2 regions of the Suipraeoptans intestinalis genome follow, and region 1 is predicted to be linked to the other one. Evidence: predicted binding sites of a transcription regulator. Region 1 holds the regulator's gene; the other holds the start of a gene.
The links. Region 1 encodes Rex, which represses fermentation and respiration genes when NADH is low (regulators of the CRP and FNR family bind a similar motif). Its sites were predicted from a motif close to ATTGTTAANTANTTAACAAT; they were not measured.
Positions count from the first base shown of each region.

Region 1 (5,022 bases):
TCGCACAAGCTCTTGCATATGTTTTCATCTTTCTTCCTCCTCTTTCCATACCCTTCCCAGACTTTCCAGAAAATCTTTTTCCAAAACACTGTAGCTTCCCTTTTGCTCTCTCGCAAGGTCTGCCGCCCGCCCGTGGAGCCAGACCCCCAGCGCTCCCGCCTCCCAGGGATCCATTCCCTGTGCCAGAAGCGCCGTCAAAATACCGGACAGGATGTCGCCGGATCCTGCTTTGGCCACCGATTGGTTCCCCGTCAGGTTCAAAGCCATCCTCCTTTCGTCTGCCACCAGGGTCCTGGCATCCTTCAGGATACAGGTCACCTGATAGTCTCTCACAAATTCCCGCAGGACTTCTATCCTCTCTTCTTTCCACCGCTCTGCCGGGCACTGCAGCAGCCGGCTCATTTCCCCGATGTGAGGCGTCAGTATTACCGCTCTTCCCAAAAACTGCTTTCTCTTTAGCTTCCTCTGTGCCAGAAGATTCAGGCCGTCTGCATCGATCACGCAAGGAAGGCCGCTTTCTTTGAGTACGGTTTCCAGGATCTGATCCGCATCGGCTCCTGTTCCCATTCCCGGCCCGATGGTCACTGCATCCGCCCAGTTCAGCAGTTCCAGCAATTGATTTCGGTCAAAGCTTTCATATTCACTGACCATCGCCTGGGGCAGAAGGGTCTGCAAAATGACCCTGTTTTCCGCCGGAGTATAGATCCGCACCATCCCCGCCCCGCTCAGATAAGCGGCCTGTCCGCTCAAGTAGGCGGCTCCTGCCATCCCTCTGCTTCCTGCTATCAGAAGGATTTTTCCATAAGTCCCCTTGTGGGAATCTTCTTTCCGAAGCGGCAGAAGCTGTCGGTATTCCTCCTGTTCCAGAAGAAAGCAGGCGTCCTTTTCCTGAACCCCGTCCAAAGAGATCCCGATATCCCTGCAGAGGATTTCCCCCGCATACTGCTTCCCGGGAAAGAGAAAGAGACCTGGCTTTTCCACCTGAAAGGTGACGGTTACCTGCGCTTTTAATGCTTCTCCGTAGATCTTTCCGGTGGAGACGCAAACGCCGGAAGGCACATCCACCGCCCAGACTTCTTTTTTCAGGGCGTTTAGACGCCGGATCAGCTCCTGATCCCGGGGCGACAGTTCCCTGGAAAGACCCACGCCAAACATAGCGTCCACCAGCAGATCGCCGTCCTCCTCCCGGTATTCTTTCTCCATCCGGCATCCCCTCTCCAACAGGCGCTGCATCTCCCAGAAAAAAAGCGGACTGCCCTTTTTTTGATCGCCTGTGACCACCACCGTCACGTCCACATTCCGCTCCTTCAGGATCCTGGCAATAGCAAGGCCGTCTCCTCCATTGTTGCCTGTTCCGCATAAAACACAGACCTTGGACAAATCCGTCTTTCTTTTCAGCAGCGCCTCCACAAAAGCAAAGGCCGCCCGCTCCATCAAAGTCTCCGCCGGGATCCCTTTTTGTGAGATGGTGTATGCGTCCGCCTGTTTCATCTGCTCTTTTGTCAGCAGCATTCTCACCGGCTCTTCCCCTCCTTCATAAAAAAGGACGTGTAACAGCAAGACTGTCCTCCCCACACTCTTTTTGTTACACGTCTGTATGTATCGTTATTTGCGATGTTCTTCCTTGTATCTGCTGATATTATAAGACAACTGCATCAGACTTTCTGACAGATGCACGTTTTCCACAATGATATGATCCGGAAGATTCAGATCTGTGTGGGCAAAATTCCAGATCGCCCTGACTCCGTTTTCCACCAGACGGTCTGCAACTTCAAGCGCCTTATCTTTTGGAATCGTCAAAACGGCGATCTCCACCTCGTTATTCTTCACGAAAGAATTGATCTCATCCATCATGCGGATGGGAACTCCTCGGATCGTCACTCCCTCCAGTCTGGGATTTACATCGAAGATCCCTTTCAGGATAAACCCTCTGCTCTCAAAAGCGGCGTAATTGGCCAGCGCCTGTCCCAGATTTCCTGCTCCGATGATGATGATGTTATGATCCTGCTCCAGACCCAGGATCTTTCCGATTTCCGTGTAAAGATATTTGACATTGTAGCCGTATCCCTGCTGTCCGAATCCGCCGAAATTGTTCAGGTCCTGACGGATCTGGGATGCCGTCACTTTCATGCGCTTGCTCAGGTCATTTGAGGAGATCCTTTCCATTCCATTTTCCAAAAGTTCTCCCAAATAACGGTAATATCTTGGCAGCCTGCGGATCACAGCCTGTGAAATTTCTCTTTCTTCCACTATTTTGTCCTCCCATAGGTTTTGTCGCTATCATTTTGTCATTATTATATAGAATTCCATTGTCAAAGTCAAACTTTTTGGGTTGTATTTTCTCCGGTATCCGTTATAATAAAATAGCTGTTTTACCGTGAAATCTCACAGCAGAAACGAGGGATATCCATGCTTTTGGCATGTCATCAGATTACCAAATCCTTCGGGGAACAACGTATTCTCTCCGAAGGTTCTTTCCACATAGAAGACCATGAAAAGGCCGCCCTTGTAGGACCCAACGGAGCCGGAAAGTCTACTCTTTTAAAAATCCTGACCGGAGAGATCGCTGCCGATTCCGGAAGCGTTATCCTTGCGAAGGGAAAAACTCTGGGCTATCTGTCCCAGCATCAGGCCATGGAAAGCCGGGCTACCATCTATCAGGAAGTGCGCCTGGCCAAAGCTCATATTTTTCAACTGGAAGAAACGATCCGGACGGTGGAGCAGGAATTAAAGCACCTTTCCGGCAGCGCTTTGCAGGATCGTCTGGAGCATTACCACCGTCTGGTAGAGTCCTTTGAACGCCAGAACGGCTACGCCTGTGAAAGCGAGATCACCGGGGTCCTGAAGGGACTGGGCTTTTCAGAAGAAGAATTTGAAAAACCGGTAGCCTCCCTGTCGGGTGGGCAGAAGACCCGCGTAGCCCTTGGTAAGCTGCTTTTGTCCAAACCGGATCTTCTTCTTCTGGATGAGCCCACCAACCATCTGGATCTGGATTCCGTGGTATGGCTGGAATCCTACCTGAGCGGCTGTCCCGGCGCCGTCCTGATCGTCTCCCATGACCGGTATTTTCTGAATCGGACCGTCTCTAAGATCATTGATCTGGATCACGGCTCCCTTTCTGTCTATTCCGGCAACTATGACCTGTACGCCGCAAAAAAAAGAGACCGGATCGAAGCCCGAAAAAAGGAGTATCTGAAGCAGCAGCAGGAAATCAAACACCAGGAAGCCGTGATTGAAAAACTGCGTTCCTTTAACCGGGAAAAATCCATCAAGCGGGCAGAAAGCCGGGAAAAACTGCTGGAAAGGATCACCCCTCTTGAAAAGCCTGCAGACCCTTCTGCTTCCATGCATCTAAAGCTGGAGCCTTCCATCCTCAGTGGAAACGACGTGCTGACAGTTTCCGGACTGACCAAGGCCTATCCCTCTCAGCCTCTGTTTGCTGATGTGGATTTTCAGATAAAGAGAGGGGAACATGTCGCCGTCATAGGCGGAAACGGAACAGGAAAAACCACTCTTCTGAAGATTTTAAACCGGGTCGTAAAAGCAGACCGGGGAGAATTCCTTCTGGGATCCCAGGTAAAGATCGGCTACTATGACCAGGAGCATCATGTACTTCACATGGACAAGACTGTATTTGAAGAGATATCCGACGCCTATCCTTCCCTTACCGGGACAAAGATCCGCAACGTGCTGGCTGCCTTTCTGTTTACCGGCGACGATGTGTTCAAACAGATCTCCGCTCTCAGCGGCGGGGAAAGAGGACGGGTATCCCTGGCCAAGCTGATGCTCTCCGAGGCAAACTTCCTCATTCTGGACGAGCCTACCAACCACCTGGACATCACCTCCAAGGAGATTCTGGAGCAGGCCCTCAACGATTATACCGGCACCCTTCTGTTTGTTTCCCATGACCGGTATTTTATCAATCAGACGGCTTCCCGCATTCTGGAGCTTTCTGACGGCAGTTTCCATAATTATCTAGGAAATTACGATTACTATCTGGAGAAAAAGGCGCAGCAGAGCTCTGCTTTGGAGCAGTCCTCTTCTTCCGCTTCTTCCTCCCCCGCCTCTTCTTCCGGATCCCGTCTGTCCTGGCAGGAACAAAAAGAGCTGCAGGCCAGGGAACGAAAGCGTCAGAACGATCTGCAAAAGACAGAGACGGCTATCATGGAGCTGGAGGCTCGCTGCGAGGAGATCGACCACCTTATGACGCTGGAAGAGAATTTTACCAACTCTGTTTTGTGTCAGGAATTGGCGACGGAACATGCCTCTTTGCAGGAGCAGCTGGAAGCCCTTTACGTCCGATGGGAGGAACTGGAAGAAGCTTCCCTCTGATTTTTAAAACCCCCTTTTTACAGCCTGACTGGAAGCTTCCGTCAGATCCAAGCTATAAAAAGGGGGTTTTATTTTCTGTGTTTCATTTTATTTCGGCCGGCTGATGTCCCTTTGGTCATCCGAAGGAGCGCCTACAAAAGCCCCTCCAGTGTCCGTTTTACTTCCCGGATAAACCCTTCACTGTCCAGCACCGTCACATCCTCCAAAGACGTAATCAGTGCCAGATCCTTTGTCATTTTTCCCTTTTCAATGGTGGATAAGGTGGCTTCCTCCAGCTTTTTTGCAAACTCCATCAGTCTTTTGTTTCCATCCAGTTCTCCTCTTTTTCGCAAAGCGCCTGTCCACGCAAAGATCGTCGCCACCGAATTCGTAGATGTCTGTTCGCCTGCCAGATGTTTGTAGTAGTGGCGCTGTACGGTTCCATGGGCTGCCTCATATTCGTAGCAGCCGTCGGGAGACACCAAAACGGAGGTCATCATTGCCAGGGATCCAAATGCGGAAGAGATCATATCGCTCATCACATCGCCGTCATAATTTTTGCAGGCCCAGATATATCCGCCTTCTGACTTCATCACTCTTGCCACCGCATCATCGATCAGCGTATAAAAATAGGTGATCTTCTCTTTCTCAAACCGTTCCTTGTATTCCGCATCGAATATTTCCTGAAAAATATCTTTAAATGTGTGATCG
Region 1 is NZ_JAXFXH010000019.1:39,503-44,524, reverse strand. It holds gene alr (alanine racemase) at 1-28, opposite strand, end outside; gene SOW26_RS06050 (NAD(P)H-hydrate dehydratase) at 25-1,560, opposite strand; gene SOW26_RS06045 (redox-sensing transcriptional repressor Rex) at 1,606-2,250, opposite strand; gene SOW26_RS06040 (ABC-F family ATP-binding cassette domain-containing protein) at 2,410-4,332, shown strand; gene SOW26_RS06035 (NADP-dependent isocitrate dehydrogenase) at 4,464-5,022, opposite strand, start outside.

Region 2 (5,022 bases), on a different contig from region 1:
TTTATTTCCGTTACTTCCACACCTGTTTTTACGACGCCGCCGTTTGCCTGCAGTTTTTTTGCATAGGTGTTGGAGATCATGGTGCCGTCAAAATATCCGTCATCCTGGGTATAGCCTGCTCCCAGAATATTTTCCGTGGAAATATCCGGAAGGATTTCCTTGATCCGATCTTTATCGGTGATGTATTCCCCTGTATAGCCTGCCGCTTTTGCAAGAGCGATCCCCGTCTGAATGACCTTTTCCACTTCCTCATTGGTAGCTACCACCAGTGTCCCCGTTTTATCAAATCCTGCTGATCCCTTTTCTTCTGCCTCCATTTTCAGGTAAGACTCAAACCCATAGAGACGCACGTCCCAGTATCGGTTTTTCAAAGAATCGTCAAACAGGCATACTGTTCCGGCAGATTTTGCCGTAGAGGCTCCTCCCACTGTATTCTTCTCAAACACCGTAACTTCCGCCTGATCGTAAAGACTCAGATGATAACCCAGACAGGTTCCTGAAATTCCTCCGCCGATGATCCCAATTCTCTTTTTCTCCATTTGTGTGCCCTTCCTTTCTTTTTTATTTCTAACATGAGTTATTTCATGTTATCTACTTTTAATACGGTATGTAATAATACCTCGCAGCCTTTTTTCATCTCTTCTTTTTCTGTCCGCTCATATCTGGAATGGCTGATCCCGCCCTTGCTTGGTACAAAAATCATGCCTGTGGGAAATGCCTGTGCCATCGCCAGAGAATCATGAAATGCTCCGCTGGGAAGGATCGTGTAGCTATAGTCCATCTCCTTGGCCGCCTCCTCGATCTGTTTCCTCAGCCAGTCCTGCATTGGCTGCGGATCATGGTCCGAGATTTTCTGCACCCGAAATTCCAATCCGCTTTTTCGGCAGACTTCCTCCAGATATGCGAAAGCGTTTTTCTCTACCGCCTCCATGATTTCTCGTTCCTGATCCCGGATCTCCAGATGAAACCGGCAGTTTCCCGGGATCACATTGACAGAATTGGGAGAGACCTGTATGGTTCCCACCGTCGCTACGGTAAACTCCTTTCCGGTTTTCTTTACGATTTCAGGGATTTCTCCGATCAGCTCCGCCGCTGCTACCAGTGCATCTTTTCTGTCTCCCATGGCTGTACTTCCTGCATGGTTTGCCTCGCCGAAAATCTCCACCTCAAATCTTACTACTCCGGCGATAGAAGAAACGACTCCGATCGCTTTTTCTTCTCTGTCCAGCCTCGCTCCCTGCTCCACATGAAGCTCCAGAAAGCATTTAACATCCTTTGGCTCCTTCTTTGCTTTCCACACGTCTTCCATCCGGATCCCATAGCTCTTTTCCATCACTTCCTTCTGCCTGTTTCCGCATCCGTCCGCCTCTTCCTCTGACACCTCCAGCGGCTGTCCACAGATAGCGCTGCTTCCAAACAGTCCGCTTCCGAACCTTGCCCCTTCCTCATCTGTAAAAACGATTACTTCAATGGGATGATCGGGAATGTATCCTGCTTTTTTCATAGCCTCACATACCGCCAGGCCTCCCACGCAGCCGGCAGCGCCGTCATATCTGCCTCCATCGGGAACGGTATCCAGATGAGAGCCCAGCAGGATCGCCGGCAAAGCCGGATTCCTTCCTTCCATTCTGGCAATCAGATTCCCCGCTTCGTCTACCCGCGTGGAAATTCCGATTTCTGCAAACCATCCCGCAAACAGCCTTCTTCCTTCCTGATCCTCTTTTGAGTAGGCGATCCTGGAAAATGTGCCGTCCGGCTGTTTTCCACATTGATAAAGTTCCTCCAAATAAAACATGACTTTTTCTGCGTCAATGACCATTCTCTTTTCCTCCCTGTCAGGTTCCACAAGAACAGAAGGTTATTTTTGTGCAATTTATCCTATTATTCCCTTTTCTTTTTCTTTCCCCTGTGTATATTCGTCATTGTAGTTTATTTTTTAACAATTTTCATCGTCATTTCATGATAAAAAACAAAAACCATTTTATCTTTCTCAGATAAAATGGTTTTTGTTTTGCTCCCCGGCAGTACGAAGAAGCAGGCATCCTGCTCCTACCCCTTCTTTAATTTGTCTAGGATCTTACATGCCACAAGCCCGATTCGCACACTCAGCATTTCTCTTGCATCATCAAAGCGCATTCCTGTCATCATTCCGATTTTTTCGATCCGGTAAGCCACCGTCTTGTAGTGGATGTGCAGCTCCTGCGCCGTTTTCATCAGATTTTGATTATAATCCAGGTAGGTGGAAAGCGTCAGGATCCATTCCCTCTTTTGACTTTTATGATCCCTATACAGCTTCTGGAGAGTCTCCGGTATATATTCCTGTAATTCTTCCTCCTTCAACCCTGACAGCAGCTTCAGGATTCCCATGTCGGAAAACAACAGGATATCAGACTTCTCCTTTCCAAAGATGCTGCCTGCAATATCCAGGAATCCCAACGCATCCTCCGCTTCCCGGTAGCTATACTTCAAATTGACGATACCGTCTACTTTTTTCCCCACTCCCGCCTTGATCTCAAAGCCTTTTTTCTGCTCCCGCAGAAACTCTTTCAATTTTTCTATGGCAGCCTGCATGTCTTTTCTAAATTCACATTCATGCTTTTCCATTTCTTCCGTTTCTACTACGATGACCTTATCCAGGTCATTGGATATCACGGCTCCCGGGAACACCCTGCGGATTCTTTCTTTCAGAAGGTTTACATCATCCATCCGGACGTTGATGTCTTTTGGCTCCTTCCCTCTCTTATATTCCATCCCGAAAACAACGACCCGGTACATCCCTCCAAAGGACATGCCAAGCAGGCTTACATTTTTCTTCATATCCTCGATGAAGTGGATCTCTCCGTGCAAAATGTTATGCAAAATATCATTTTGATACTTTTTCTCCAGTTCCAGTACCGCATATCTTCTTGACAGTTCATATTGCAGAGCAGATACCGCACTGTCGATCGCAATATAATCCATGGCGTCCAGTTTTTCCCCGATCTCTGTCACCACCAGATACATCTGGATCCCAAACATCCTCTTCATGCGGACTACGTACTGGTCAACCGCTCTTCCTTCTCCATAAATGTATACACTTCTCTTCATGTACTGGTAGTTGGAGGCGATTTCAGGATCTACCTGGATCAGTTCTCCCGAAACCTCCAGATCAGTGGGAACGGTTTTTGTCTCTCCGATGCAAACCCCATTTTGATCATACACCCCCGTCGGATTGCTGATGAGCTTGCCCAGTACCGTCAGCAGCTTCACGATCCCGTCCTCTTCCGGTTTCAAAGACAGTACTAGCGCCTCGAAATTATCTCTGGTCGTCTTAAAATATTTCAGCCGTTTTACCTCGTCACTAAACAGCTCCCCCATGATCACTTCCATAATGTCCTTAAACGAAGTATCAAAATCCACAGACAGACAGGGAATCTCCCTGCGATTCGCATAAGCCTTGAACATTTCTACTTTTTCTTCTGCAAAGTCAATGTTCCGTCCTCGTTTCAGGATCACCGCACTGATCTTTTTTTGCTCCAGTTCCCGGATATAGCCTTCCATTTCCAACAGGCTGCAGGATTTGAAGGCATACAGTCCCGTCAGAAGCACTTCGCCGCCATTGATAAATTTGACAATATCCGGCGCTTCAATGATCGTCACTCCCCCGATCTCATTATCCAGATGATCTTCTCCGGCAATCACCCTCATTTTCCCCAAACCACTCTGCTCCATCAAATCTCTCACACGATATTTCATGCTTTATCCTCTCCTATCCTTCCACCTGGTCTGCAGTCGTCTTTTTGTCTGCTCCAAAACCCGCACAGCCTCTTTTGCGGGAATCTGTTTCAAAGTTTCTGCAAGCCCGGCAAAGCCGGTCATGGATGTTTGCCAGAGTTTCTTCTACCGGTAGGTTTCCGTCCTTGGCATCTAAGCTTTTCGGATCATATCTTTTTTAATCTCCGCCAGCGAATCTGCTCCGCACATTTCCATAGTATCCTTTAGTTCCCCGCCTATTTTCTCCACGTAAAGCTTCACCCCTTCTTCGCCGCCTCCGTATACCGCCGTTACAAAAGGCCGTGCCAGGATCACTCCGTCGGCGCCAAGAGCCAGCGCCTTAAATACATCCACGCCCGAGCGAATACCGCCGTCTACAAAGACGCGCATACTTCCCTCCACTGCCTCTACAATCTCTTCTAACACCTCCGCCGTAGCAGGACACTGATCCAGCACCCGTCCGCCGTGATTGGATACGATGATAGCCGATGCGCCTGCCTGCTTTGCTTTCAGTGCGCCCTTTCCTGTCATGATCCCTTTCACGATAAACGGAACAGAGGCGGCGTCCACAATTTCCCGCAGCTCCTCTACGGATTTTCTTCCTGCCGGAGGCACCATGTTTTTCAGGAAGGGAAGTCCTGCTGCATCTACGTCCATCGCAACCGCAAACGCGCCCGAATCCTGCACCTGCCGCATTTTCTCCCGAATGGTTTCCAGGTTCCACGGCTTTATGGTGGGGATCCCCAGTCCTTTCGCCTTTTTTACCGCCTCCGTTGCCGCTTTCATCACCTCTGCGTTCACGCCGTCTCCCGTCATTGCCACGATCCCTGCCTGCGCACAGGCGGATACGAGAACGTCATTGTAGGAAGCGTCATTGTATTTCTCTCCATAATGCAGGTTGACCGCGCCTACAGGACCTGCAAAAAAAGGATAGCGGAACTTACGTCCAAACATTTCAAATGTGGTATCCACTTCCTGTTTCTCTGTCAGGGTGTCCATCTGCACCCGAATTTCCTGCCACTTCTCATAATTACGGATGGCCGTATCTCCAACGCCTTTTGCCCCGGGTCCCGGTATCTGATTCCTGCAGGCTTTCCCGTTACACACCGGACAGGCTTTGCAGAATTTTCCAATTTCTCCCTGTGCTGCTTTTAGCATCTCTTCGTATGTCATTTGCCTTCCCTCTTTCTCTTGAAATTTATCTTGATCTGTTTTTTACAAAACAGCAAGTATCTTTCTCACTCTTTTTTGCTTTCTTCTTTCACGGTT
Region 2 is NZ_JAXFXH010000025.1:99,084-104,105, forward strand. It holds gene SOW26_RS08795 (NAD(P)/FAD-dependent oxidoreductase) at 1-539, opposite strand, end outside; gene SOW26_RS08800 (Zn-dependent hydrolase) at 578-1,819, opposite strand; gene SOW26_RS08805 (PucR family transcriptional regulator) at 2,050-3,735, opposite strand; gene SOW26_RS08810 (alpha-hydroxy-acid oxidizing protein) at 3,907-4,926, opposite strand.
Region 2: the regulator Rex is predicted to act here: its motif matches at 1,925-1,944, upstream of SOW26_RS08800 (Zn-dependent hydrolase).